Regions from separate parts of the Luteibacter sp. HA06 genome, predicted to be linked through region 1. Evidence: predicted binding sites of a transcription regulator. Region 1 holds the regulator's gene; each other region holds the start of a gene.
The links. Region 1 encodes FliA, which starts transcription of late flagellar genes. Its sites were predicted from a motif close to TAAAGTTTNNCNNNCNNNGGCCGATAA; they were not measured.
Positions count from the first base shown of each region.

Region 2: ACVWWJ_RS03745 (methyl-accepting chemotaxis protein) is a predicted target of FliA. The motif match lies at 2,206-2,232, and genes of this name have one in related genera.
Region 3: ACVWWJ_RS16985 (chemotaxis protein CheW) is a predicted target of FliA. The motif match lies at 1,629-1,655, and genes of this name have one in related genera.

Region 1 is NZ_JBSSDZ010000001.1:1,335,648-1,338,923, reverse strand. It holds gene ACVWWJ_RS05985 (protein phosphatase CheZ) at 1-523, opposite strand, end outside; gene cheY (chemotaxis response regulator CheY) at 534-935, opposite strand; gene ACVWWJ_RS05975 (RNA polymerase sigma factor FliA) at 990-1,721, opposite strand; gene ACVWWJ_RS05970 (MinD/ParA family protein) at 1,718-2,593, opposite strand; gene flhF (flagellar biosynthesis protein FlhF) at 2,656-3,276, opposite strand, start outside.
Region 2 is NZ_JBSSDZ010000001.1:853,230-856,505, reverse strand. It holds gene ACVWWJ_RS03750 (ATP-binding cassette domain-containing protein) at 1-18, shown strand, start outside; gene ACVWWJ_RS03745 (methyl-accepting chemotaxis protein) at 169-2,151, opposite strand; gene ppc (phosphoenolpyruvate carboxylase) at 2,306-3,276, opposite strand, start outside.
Region 3 is NZ_JBSSDZ010000001.1:3,680,117-3,683,392, forward strand. It holds gene ACVWWJ_RS16980 (methyl-accepting chemotaxis protein) at 1-1,011, opposite strand, end outside; gene ACVWWJ_RS16985 (chemotaxis protein CheW) at 1,063-1,578, opposite strand; gene ACVWWJ_RS16990 (chemotaxis protein CheA) at 1,850-3,276, opposite strand, start outside.

The DNA of each region.
Region 1 (3,276 bases):
CCACCTTGGCCATGAAGGCTTCAACCTGGGCGACACGCTGGCCGGAGAGATCCTGCCAGGACTGCGCTTCGACCATCTCACCCAGGCCGATGTCGCAGCTCTGCGCGAAATCGCCCACGCGGACGGCGAGCGCCGTAGCGTTCGGCGCAAAGGACGGATCAGCGTGATCGAGCACGAGCACTTCGTCGGCCTGCTTGGCCAGCGCCTGTGCCTGCGGACGCAGCTTGTCGCTGAAGTCGAGGGTGCGGTGCGCTGCCTGGGAGCTCATTTCGAGGACGTCGCGCAGGTGCTTACGCGCATCGCTCATGTTGCCCGGCACGCCATCGCTGGAGATGTCGGAAGCGAGGCGGCGCACCGACTCGTGGAGATCGCGCGCCAGGTGGCCCAAGGCCAGGAACAGGTGCTGTTCACGGCTGCGCAGCAGGCGGTCGAGCGCCTGTTCGAAGGCGACGCTGTCATCGGCATCGAGCAGCTCGCGCAGCTCGGGAACGACCTCGTGGCCGGCGGTAAGCATGGTGTTCATCGTCATTCCCTTAGCCCGCAGCCGCGGCGAGTCGTTCAAAGATCTTGTCGAGCTTTTCCTTCAGCGTGACCGCCGTGAATGGCTTGACCACGTAGCCGTTCACGCCGCTCTGCGCGGCGGCGATGATCTGGTCGCGATTGTTTTCCGCCGTGACCATGAGCACCGGCATCGACTTCAGCGCGGCATCCGCGCGGATGGCGCGAAGCAGGTCGATACCCGTCATGTTGGGCATGTTCCAGTCGGTCACGACCAGATCGAAGGGCTGGGCACGCAGCATCACGAGCGCCGCGGTACCGTCTTCAGCCTCCTGGATGAGGGTGTTCGTAAATCCCAGCTCGACCAGGAGGTTCCTGACGATGCGTCGCATGGTGGAGAAATCGTCCACCACGAGGATTTTCATGTTCTTGTCCAAAACTCGTCTCCGCCTGACTGCGCGTTTCTTACCGGCGACGGCACCGTAATGCCGTCAATGCTTTTCTTTCCAACCTGTCATGCGAGCGCGGAGGCGAATCAGGGCCTGGCCATGGATCTGGCACACCCGCGATTCGCTGACACCGAGTACCGCACCGATTTCCTTCAGGTTGAGCTCTTCATCGTAGTACAGCGACATCACCAGCTTCTCGCGTTCGGGCAGGCCGTCGATGGACTGCGCCAGCGCATCGCGCAAGCCGTCCTGCTCGAAGATCCCTTCCGGACCTGCGGCGTCGGGGTCTGCGACATCGATCGCTGCGCCTTCGTCGCCTTCCGGCGCCGTAAGGCTGAGCAACCGCGCGCTCGCCGCGTCGGCCAGAATCTGGTTGTATTCCATGGCGTCGATACCAAGCCGCTTCATCACCTCGGCGTCTTCGGCATCCCCACCTGTCTCATTTTCGATCTGTCTCGTTACCTCAGCCACCTCGCGCAACTTCCGATGGACGGAGCGCGGGGTCCAGTCCGTCTTGCGCAGTTCGTCCAGCATCGCGCCACGTATGCGGATACCCGCATAGGTCTCGAAACTGGCCGCGCGAGTCGGCGAGTAATTTCTTGCGGCCTCGAGCAGTCCGATCATTCCGGCCTGCATGAGGTCGTTCGCATCCACGCTCGGCGGTAGCCGGCCCATCAGGTGATAGGCGATCCGGCGGACCAGCGGTGCGTGGGTGCGCACCAGTTGATCTGCAGGAATCCGTGTGACTTCAAGGTATTCCGTCGCAACGCTCACAGTGGCAACCCTCCTCCCAGGTGGGACCGCTCGGCGAAAAAGCCGATGCGACCCTGAGCACGGGGTTCGGGTTCACCCCATGTATCGACCGACCTGGCCAGATTCTTGAATCCGACGGCAGATCGGCTGCTCGGCCAGACGTCGACCACGGCCGACTGACGGCGAATGGCCTGGCGCAGGTACTCGTCGTGCGGGACCATCCCCATGAAATCCAGGGAGACATCCAGGAACCGGTTGGCCACCCGCGAGAGCTTCTCGAAAAGCTGGCGGCCTTCCTGGGCGTGGCGAACCATGTTGGCCACGATCCGGAAGCGGTTGACGCCGAACTCGCGGCTCATGACCTTGATCAGGGCGTAGGCGTCGGTCAGCGAGGCCGGTTCGTCGCACACGACCACCACCACCTCATCGGAAGCCGCGGCGAACATGGACACGCTGTCGGAAATGCCGGCCGCGGTGTCGACGATCAGGTATTCAGGGGCGATCGGGTATTCGTCGAACGCGCGGATCACCGCGGCGTGCTCGATGTTCGGCAGCTGGGCCATGCGGCGCGCGCCCGAGGTGGCCGGAATCACTTTCAGGCCGTGCGGCGCCTGGAGGATCAGGTCCTCGATGCGGCATTCGCCCTCGAGCATGTGCCCGAGGTGACGGGTCGGCTGCAGACCCAGCAGCACGTCGATGTTCGCCATGGCGAGGTCAGCGTCGAGCAGGACGACGTCGCGTCCGCCCATGGCCAGGGCCATACCGAGATTGACCGCCACGGTGGTCTTGCCGACACCGCCCTTGCCGCCCGCGATCGCGATGCTGCGTGTGGGGCGACGGTCGTCAAGCCAGTTGAGGCCGGCGGCCTGGGTGCTATCGACGTGTGTGGTCATGAAGGAGTTCACTGCCGTGAAAGAGTGTGCGGTTGCGGTAGTCACGTTCTGCGGGTTCCCGGTCAGGCCAGCGCGGGCGCTGCCGTGCCGAAACGATCGGCAAGGATGGCGTCGTCGGGCTCCTCGTTGCGCTGCTTGAGCAACTGGGCTGCGAGGCAGACCAGCTTGCGCGCATCGGCGGAGGCGATATCTTCAGGTACGCGCTGCCCGTCGGTGGTGTAGTCCAGGGGCATCGCATGACGAATCAGTGCCGACAGTGCGCCGCCGATCAGCGGGGCCTCGTCGAGCTTGGTAAGAATGGCGGTCTGCGGCGACAGTGGCGTGTATGAGCGGATCGCATTGTCGATGGCCTGCGCCTGCGCATTGGCGGCGAGCACCAGGCAGACGCGGAGGTTCGACGTGGCGCGCAGCGTGTCGAACTGCTGCTGCAGCTTGGGATCGTTGCCGGCCATGCCGGCGGTGTCGACCAGCACGGTGTGCTTGCCGCGCAGCTGAAGAAGCACGTTGCGCAGGCTGTCGGCGTCATGGGCGTTATACACGCGCACGCCGAGCAGGCGGCCGTAGTGCTCCAGCTGCGCGCCAGCACCGATGCGGTACTGGTCGGCGCTGATCAGGGCGACGTTGGACGCACCGTGGCGGAGGACGGCGCGAGCCGCGAGCTTGGCGATCGTCGTCGTCTTGCC
Region 2 (3,276 bases), 480 kb from region 1:
GAAGAGCTGGAAGGGTGATGTCGCACCGTGCTTGATCGCGAGCACCCATCGCGCAAAAGCATCGCCGCTGAAGCGGCTCCCACACAGAGCTGAAGCATCTCCCTGTGGGAGCCGCTTCAGCGGCGATGCCTTATGTGGGAGCCGCTTCAGCGGCGATGCTCTCTGCCTCTACAACCGAAACACCTCAACCACCCGCGCCAGCTCACCTGCCTGATCCTCCAGGCTCTTCGCCGCCGCCGCGGCCTCTTCGACCAGCGCCGAGTTCTGCTGCGTCGAGTCGTCCATCCGCGACACCGCGTGATTGATCCGGCCGATCTGCTCGGACTGTTCGCTGGTCGCACGGCTGATATGGCCCACAAGGTCGGCCACGTCGCGAATGCGACCAAGCACCGTCGCCATGTTGCGGCCTGCTTCGGTCACCAGGCCGTGGCCTGCATCGACCTGTTCCACCGACTCGGTGATCAGCGATTCGATTTCCTTTGCCGCCGTGGCGCTGCGCTGGGCAAGGTTGCGTACCTCTTCGGCCACCACCGCGAAGCCCCTGCCCTGCTCGCCGGCGCGTGCTGCTTCGACCGCGGCGTTGAGCGCGAGGATATTCGTCTGGAACGCGATGCCATTGATGATGCCGATGACGTCCGCGATGCGCTGGGCGGAGGTCTGGATGCCGTTCATCGCGTCGACCGCTTCCTGCATCGAGCCGGCCTCCTGCTGCACGGCGATGCTCGCGTGCTCGGCCAGGGTGTTCGCACGGGCGGCATTGCCTGCGTTGTCACGCACGGTGCGGGTGAGCTCATCGAGGCTCGACGCCGTCATCTGCAACTCGTGCGCCTGGGTTTCCGTGCGCGTGGAAAGATCCGCATTGCCTGCGGCGATCTCGGAGGTGCTGTCCGCCATGCTGGCTGCCGCCTTGCGCACGGAGCGTGCGATATCGCCGAGGCCATCGCCAATACCGTCGATGGAGCGCATCAACTGTCCGATCTCGTCGCCGCGCGTGGTTTCCAGGCGTGCTGTGAGATCGCCTTCGGCAAGGCGCCGGGCCGCCTCGACGGCATGCGACAGCGGCCGCGTGATGCGCGCACGAATCGCTATGACAAGCAGCAGGCAGAGGACGGCGACCATGCCGACGGCCGTGCCGAACGCAACCATACGCAGGTGCCGCACCGGCCCATATAGCTCGTCCATGTCGACCGTGCCGGCGACCAGCCAGCTCCAGGCGGGGTCGGTTGCATAGATCGCAAGGCGATCGACATTGTGACCGTCGATGCTCACGCGGTAGCGCAGTTCGCCCTTCTTGCCGGAGAGCATGCGTCCGAAGACCGGCTGTCCATCGACATCCATCACCTTTAGCGCGGCACCGTCGGCCCGGGCAGCGGTGTCTTTGGTCATCGGGTCGACGATGAAGGTGCCATAGCGCTTGCCGGCGCTGGCGTCGATCACCGAATAGTAACCACTCTGGCCGATGCGGATCGAAGCGATTTCCTGCGACAGGTTCGCCATCTCGCTGGTGATTTCCACGCCCACGAACCAGGCGCCAACGACGTTGCCGGACGCGTCGTGGATCGGCTCGTAACGGGTGATGTACGGACGATCGAAGAGAACGGCCGGACCGCCGTACGACTTGTTCGATAGCAGCATAGGGAAGGCCGGATGCGCATGATCGATCGATGTACCGACGGCGCGCGAGCCGTCTTCTTTCTTCAGCGACGTGCTGACTCGGATGAAATCGGGCCCGTCACGGACGAACAGCGTGGCGACCACGTGCGCGCGAGCCGAGAACTCGTCGACCTGGGTGAAATCGCCGTTGAGTGCCTTGCCGTCGTGGAGCAGCGTCGGCACGGTGTGGCCTCCCATCATCACGCGGTGTTTGTCGTCCACCGAGAACGCGCCCGGGTAGTAGCTTTCGAACAGGCCGAGGAAGCGGTCCGATTCGGCCAGCAACGCCCCGCTGAACGTATTGACCGTGGCGATGATGGCGCGGTTTCCACGCTCGAGGTCGTCGCGCGCCCTGGTTTCAAGTTCGTGCGAGACCATGGCGGTCACCACGATGGTGAGCACCGCGACGCCCAGCGCGACGATTCCGACCACGAGCAGGGTCAGGCGGGCGCCCACGCTCATGCTGCGCCCGAAGGCGCGATTACCGATGCTGTTCATACCGAGCCTTTGCGATGTCTTCGGGCATCCCTTGCGGATGCCCTTACACCGGCGTTTTCGGCAGTGTCCGGCCAGACTTTAGGCCTCGGTCGCATTCTCTTGACCGACTGAGACGCCGGGACGTCACGTCCCGGTGTTTTGTATGGCAAATCGATCAGCCGGTATTCTGCAGGCCCTGGGAAACACCATTGACGCAGGCGACCAGCGCGTTGAGCAGCGCGTCGTCCTTGCCGTCCGTCGCGCGCCAGCGCTTGAGCAGGTCGACCTGGAGCAGGCTCATGGGGTCGACATACGGATTGCGCAGGCGGATGGAGGTCGCCAGCCGCGGATCGCCCGCCAACAGTTCGTTCGCACCCTTCAGCTTCAGGACCCAGGCCACCGTCCGTTCGAATTCGGCACGGATCATCGGGAAGAAGCGCTCATGCAGCGGACCGGCCAGCCTGGAGAACGCTTCGGCGATATCGATATCAGCCTTGGCCAACACCATCTCGACGTCATCCAGCATGGTCGACACGAACGGCCACTCACGTGCCATGCGCACGAGGTGCTCGTCACCGCATTCCTTGGACACAGCGTCGAGTGCACTGCCGAGGCCATACCAACCGGTGAGGACGGCGCGGCACTGGGTCCATGAGAAGACCCAGGGAATCGCGCGGAGGTCCTCGACGCCTTTCATGCTGCGGCGACGTGCCGGACGCGAACCGAGCGTCATCCGCTCGATGACATCAATGGGCGTGGCGCCGCGGAAATAGTCGACGAAGCCCTCGGTGTCGACAAACGCACGGTAGGCCTTGCGACTCTCCGCGGACAACATCGCCATGGTGTCCTTCCAGCCGGACTCGCGCACTTCGACTTCGCGGGGACGCAACGAAGCTCGCATCACCGCACCGAGCGTCTGTTCGAGGTTACGTACCGCGAGGGCGCGGATGCCGTACTTCCGGTGGATCACCTCACCCTGCTCGGTCACGCGTAGCACGCCACCGACGGAACCGCGTGGCGAGGCCATGAGCGCAGGTGTAATACGCGAGCCGCCGCGACTGGCCGAGCCGCCGCGGCCATGAAAGAACGCCACGCGGATGCCGGCTTTCGCCGCCACCTCGAGGAGGTCGACCTGGGCTCGCTGGA
Region 3 (3,276 bases), 2.3 Mb from region 1:
CTGCTCGCGGGCGCCGCGGGCCAGCTGGTTGGCGTGGCTGGCATTCTCGGCGTTCTGCTTCACGGTGGAGGTCATTTCCTCCATCGACGAGGCGGTCTCTTCCAGGCTGGAGGCCTGTTCCTGCGTACGCTGCGAGAGGTCGTCGTTGCCGCGCGAGATCTGCTGCGCGGCGGTGCTGACCGAACCCGAACCGTGGCGCACTTCGCCGACGATCGCGCTGAGGCGCTCGTCCATGGCGCGGAAGGCTTCCTGCAACTGACCGAGTTCGTCGCTACGCGTGACCTGGATATCGTGCCCGAGCTTGCCTTCGGCGATCTGGTGCGCGACCGACACGGTGTGCGACAGCGTGCGGATGATGGAGCGAACAACCAGCACACCGATCAGCAGGCAGATAAACAGGCCGATGGCCAGCGAACCGATGCTGAGTGCGCGAACCGTCTGGTACTGCGCGGTTTCCTTGGCGTAGATGGCCGAGGCTTCGTCGCGCTTGGCTTCGATGAGCTTGCCGAGCTGGGTCTGGCGGTCCATCAGAAGCGGGCGAACCTGCAGTTCGAGCACGTCGCTGGAACCTTCGTCACCCTGATTCAGGGCGTCGACCATGTCCGACTTGGCCTGGTCGTAGTCGGCGTTTGTGGACTGCCACTTGTCGTAGAGCTTCTTGACGTCGGCCGACATCGGTACCTTGACGAAGTCAGCCTTCAGCTTGTTCATCTCGTCCTGGTACTTCTGGAACTCGGCGACCTTCTGCTTCACCGCGTCCTTGTTGCTGACCTTGCTGGCGGCTTCGCCGAGAACCACAAAGGACATCAGCGAGTCGGTATTGATGCGGCTCAGGGTCTCGGTGGGAGCAAGCTCTTCCTCGTAGATCTGGCGCATGCCTTCGTTCTGGAAGTGCATCGCACCCAGGCCGACGGCCGCACCACCCAGGAGCATGAGCGTGAGCAAACCGAGCACGCCGTAGAGGCGGCCGCGAACGGTCAGGGCGGGTACTTTGAACTTGAACTTCTTCATCACGGTTCCAATCAGCAAAGTGCGGCTAGGGCTACGCGGCGTTCGTTACGCTCAGGCGACGGCTTTGACATCCGTGGAGGCCAAAGCGGCCTCCAGCATCTGTGCGTCCTGCGGCTGGAGCAGGCGATCGACGTCGAGCAAAAGCACCATGCGCTCGGCGACGGACGTGAGTCCTTTCAGGTATTCGGTGTCGACGGTGGTACCCATGTCGGGGACCGGGCGGATGTCGCCCGGGGCGACCTCGACCACGTCGGACACGGCATCGACCACGATGCCGAACTGGCGGCCGTTGACCATCACGATGACCGTGACGGTGGTGGCGGTGTATTCCTCACGTGCCAGGCCGAAGCGCAGGCGCAGGTCGAGCACGGGCACGATGGCACCGCGCAGGTTGAGCACGCCGAGCACATAGCCGGGCGCCTGGGGAATGCGGGTCACCGGCGTCCAGCCGCGAATTTCGCGGACGGCGAGGATATCGACGCCATATTCCTCGTTGCCGAGGTTCACGGTGAGGTACTGCGCGGCCTCTTCAGGCACGGCGGTGGCGGAGCTGGCTTGCTGGTTCATGTCGTTCCCACGGCGGATCGGATCGGCGGTTCGGGACCCCTTCCCTTGGGGTATCGGCCATCGCGGTGGGTTCTTGAGGGCAAATCTGTCGAAAATTGCTCAGGGGATGGGGCTTTGCCACGCCCTTGCCATACCCTTGTGGGAGCCGATTCATCGGCGATCCCGCGGCAGCGGGCCGGGTTGCGGCTAGCGCCCTATCGCCGCTGAAGCGGCTCCCACACAGAGCAGAGCCCACACAGAGCAGGGCCCCTCCAGAAAGGGGTCCTGGCAATCAGGCGGCTTTGCGGCGCGCCTGCATGCGGACCAGGCCGGTGACGTCGGCGATAAGCGCGACGGAGCCATCGGCGAGGATGGTCGCGCCGGAGATACCGGTCACGCGACGGTAGTTGGCTTCGAGCGACTTCACGACCGCCTGCTGCTGGCCGATCAGTTCGTCGACGAACAGGCCGATACGGGTGCCCTCGCCTTCCACGACGATCACGATGCCTTCGTCCACCGCGCGACGCTGCCCGGCACAGCCGAACACGTCGAACAGGCGGACGATCGGCATCCAGTTGTCGCGGAAGCGGAACAGCTCGCCACCGCCGGCCACGCTGCGGACGGTATCCGGCTTGACCTGCACCGACTCGATGATGGACACGAGCGGCACGATGTAGATTTCCTCGCCCACCGCGGCGGTGAGGCCGTCGATGATGGCGAGCGTCAGCGGCAAAGTGATGGTGAACGTGGTGCCACTGCCCTGCACGCTGCGAATGGCGACGGTGCCGCCCAGGTCCATGACATTGCGACGAACCACGTCCATGCCCACACCACGACCGGAAAGGTCCGTAGTCGCTGCGGCGGTGGAGAAGCCCGCCTCGAAGATCAGGTCGCTTACAGCCTCGTCGGACATCCCTTCGCCGGTGGCGATGATGCCGCGCTGGATCGCCTTTGCCACGATGGCGTCGCGATTGAGGCCGGCGCCGTTGTCGGCCACTTCGACGACGATCGAACCGCCGCGATGGAAGGCTTCCAGACGCAGGGTGCCGGTGTCGCCCTTGCCTGCGGCGAGGCGCTTGTCCGGCATTTCCAGGCCATGGTCGATCGCGTTGCGGACCAGATGGACCAGCGGATCGCCGATCTTCTCGAGCACGGTTTTGTCGAGCTCCGTGGTCTCGCCGCGCATGTCGAGCACGACCTTCTTGTCGAGCTTCTGCGCCAGGTCGCGGACCAGGCGCGGGAATCGGTTGAACACCGTGCTGATCGGCAGCATGCGGATGCTCATAACGCTTTCCTGCAGCTCGCGCGTATGGCGGCCGAGCTGGGCCAAGCCATGGCGAAGCATTTCAAGCTGCGAGGCATCGACGCCGTCGTTGAACTGGCTGAGCATGGACTGGGTGATGACCAGCTCGCCGACGAGGTTGATCAGCGTGTCGATCTTTTCGATGCCGACGCGGACCGAGCTCGACTCACTGTTGGCAGCGGGATCGCGCACGGCACGCGGGCCGGCGGCGGCCACAGGAGCAGCCACGGCAACCTCGGCGACCGGCGCCGGAGCGGCAAGGCGCGGCGTGACCGTCAGATCGCAATCGCCGTCCACCCAATCGAACACACCTTCGACAGCGGCGCGCTTGGCACCGGCGTCGAGGCGCAGCGTCCAGCCGAGGTAGGACGACTCGGCGTCCATGTCGGCCAGCGCGGGAAGCTTGCTGGCGTCGC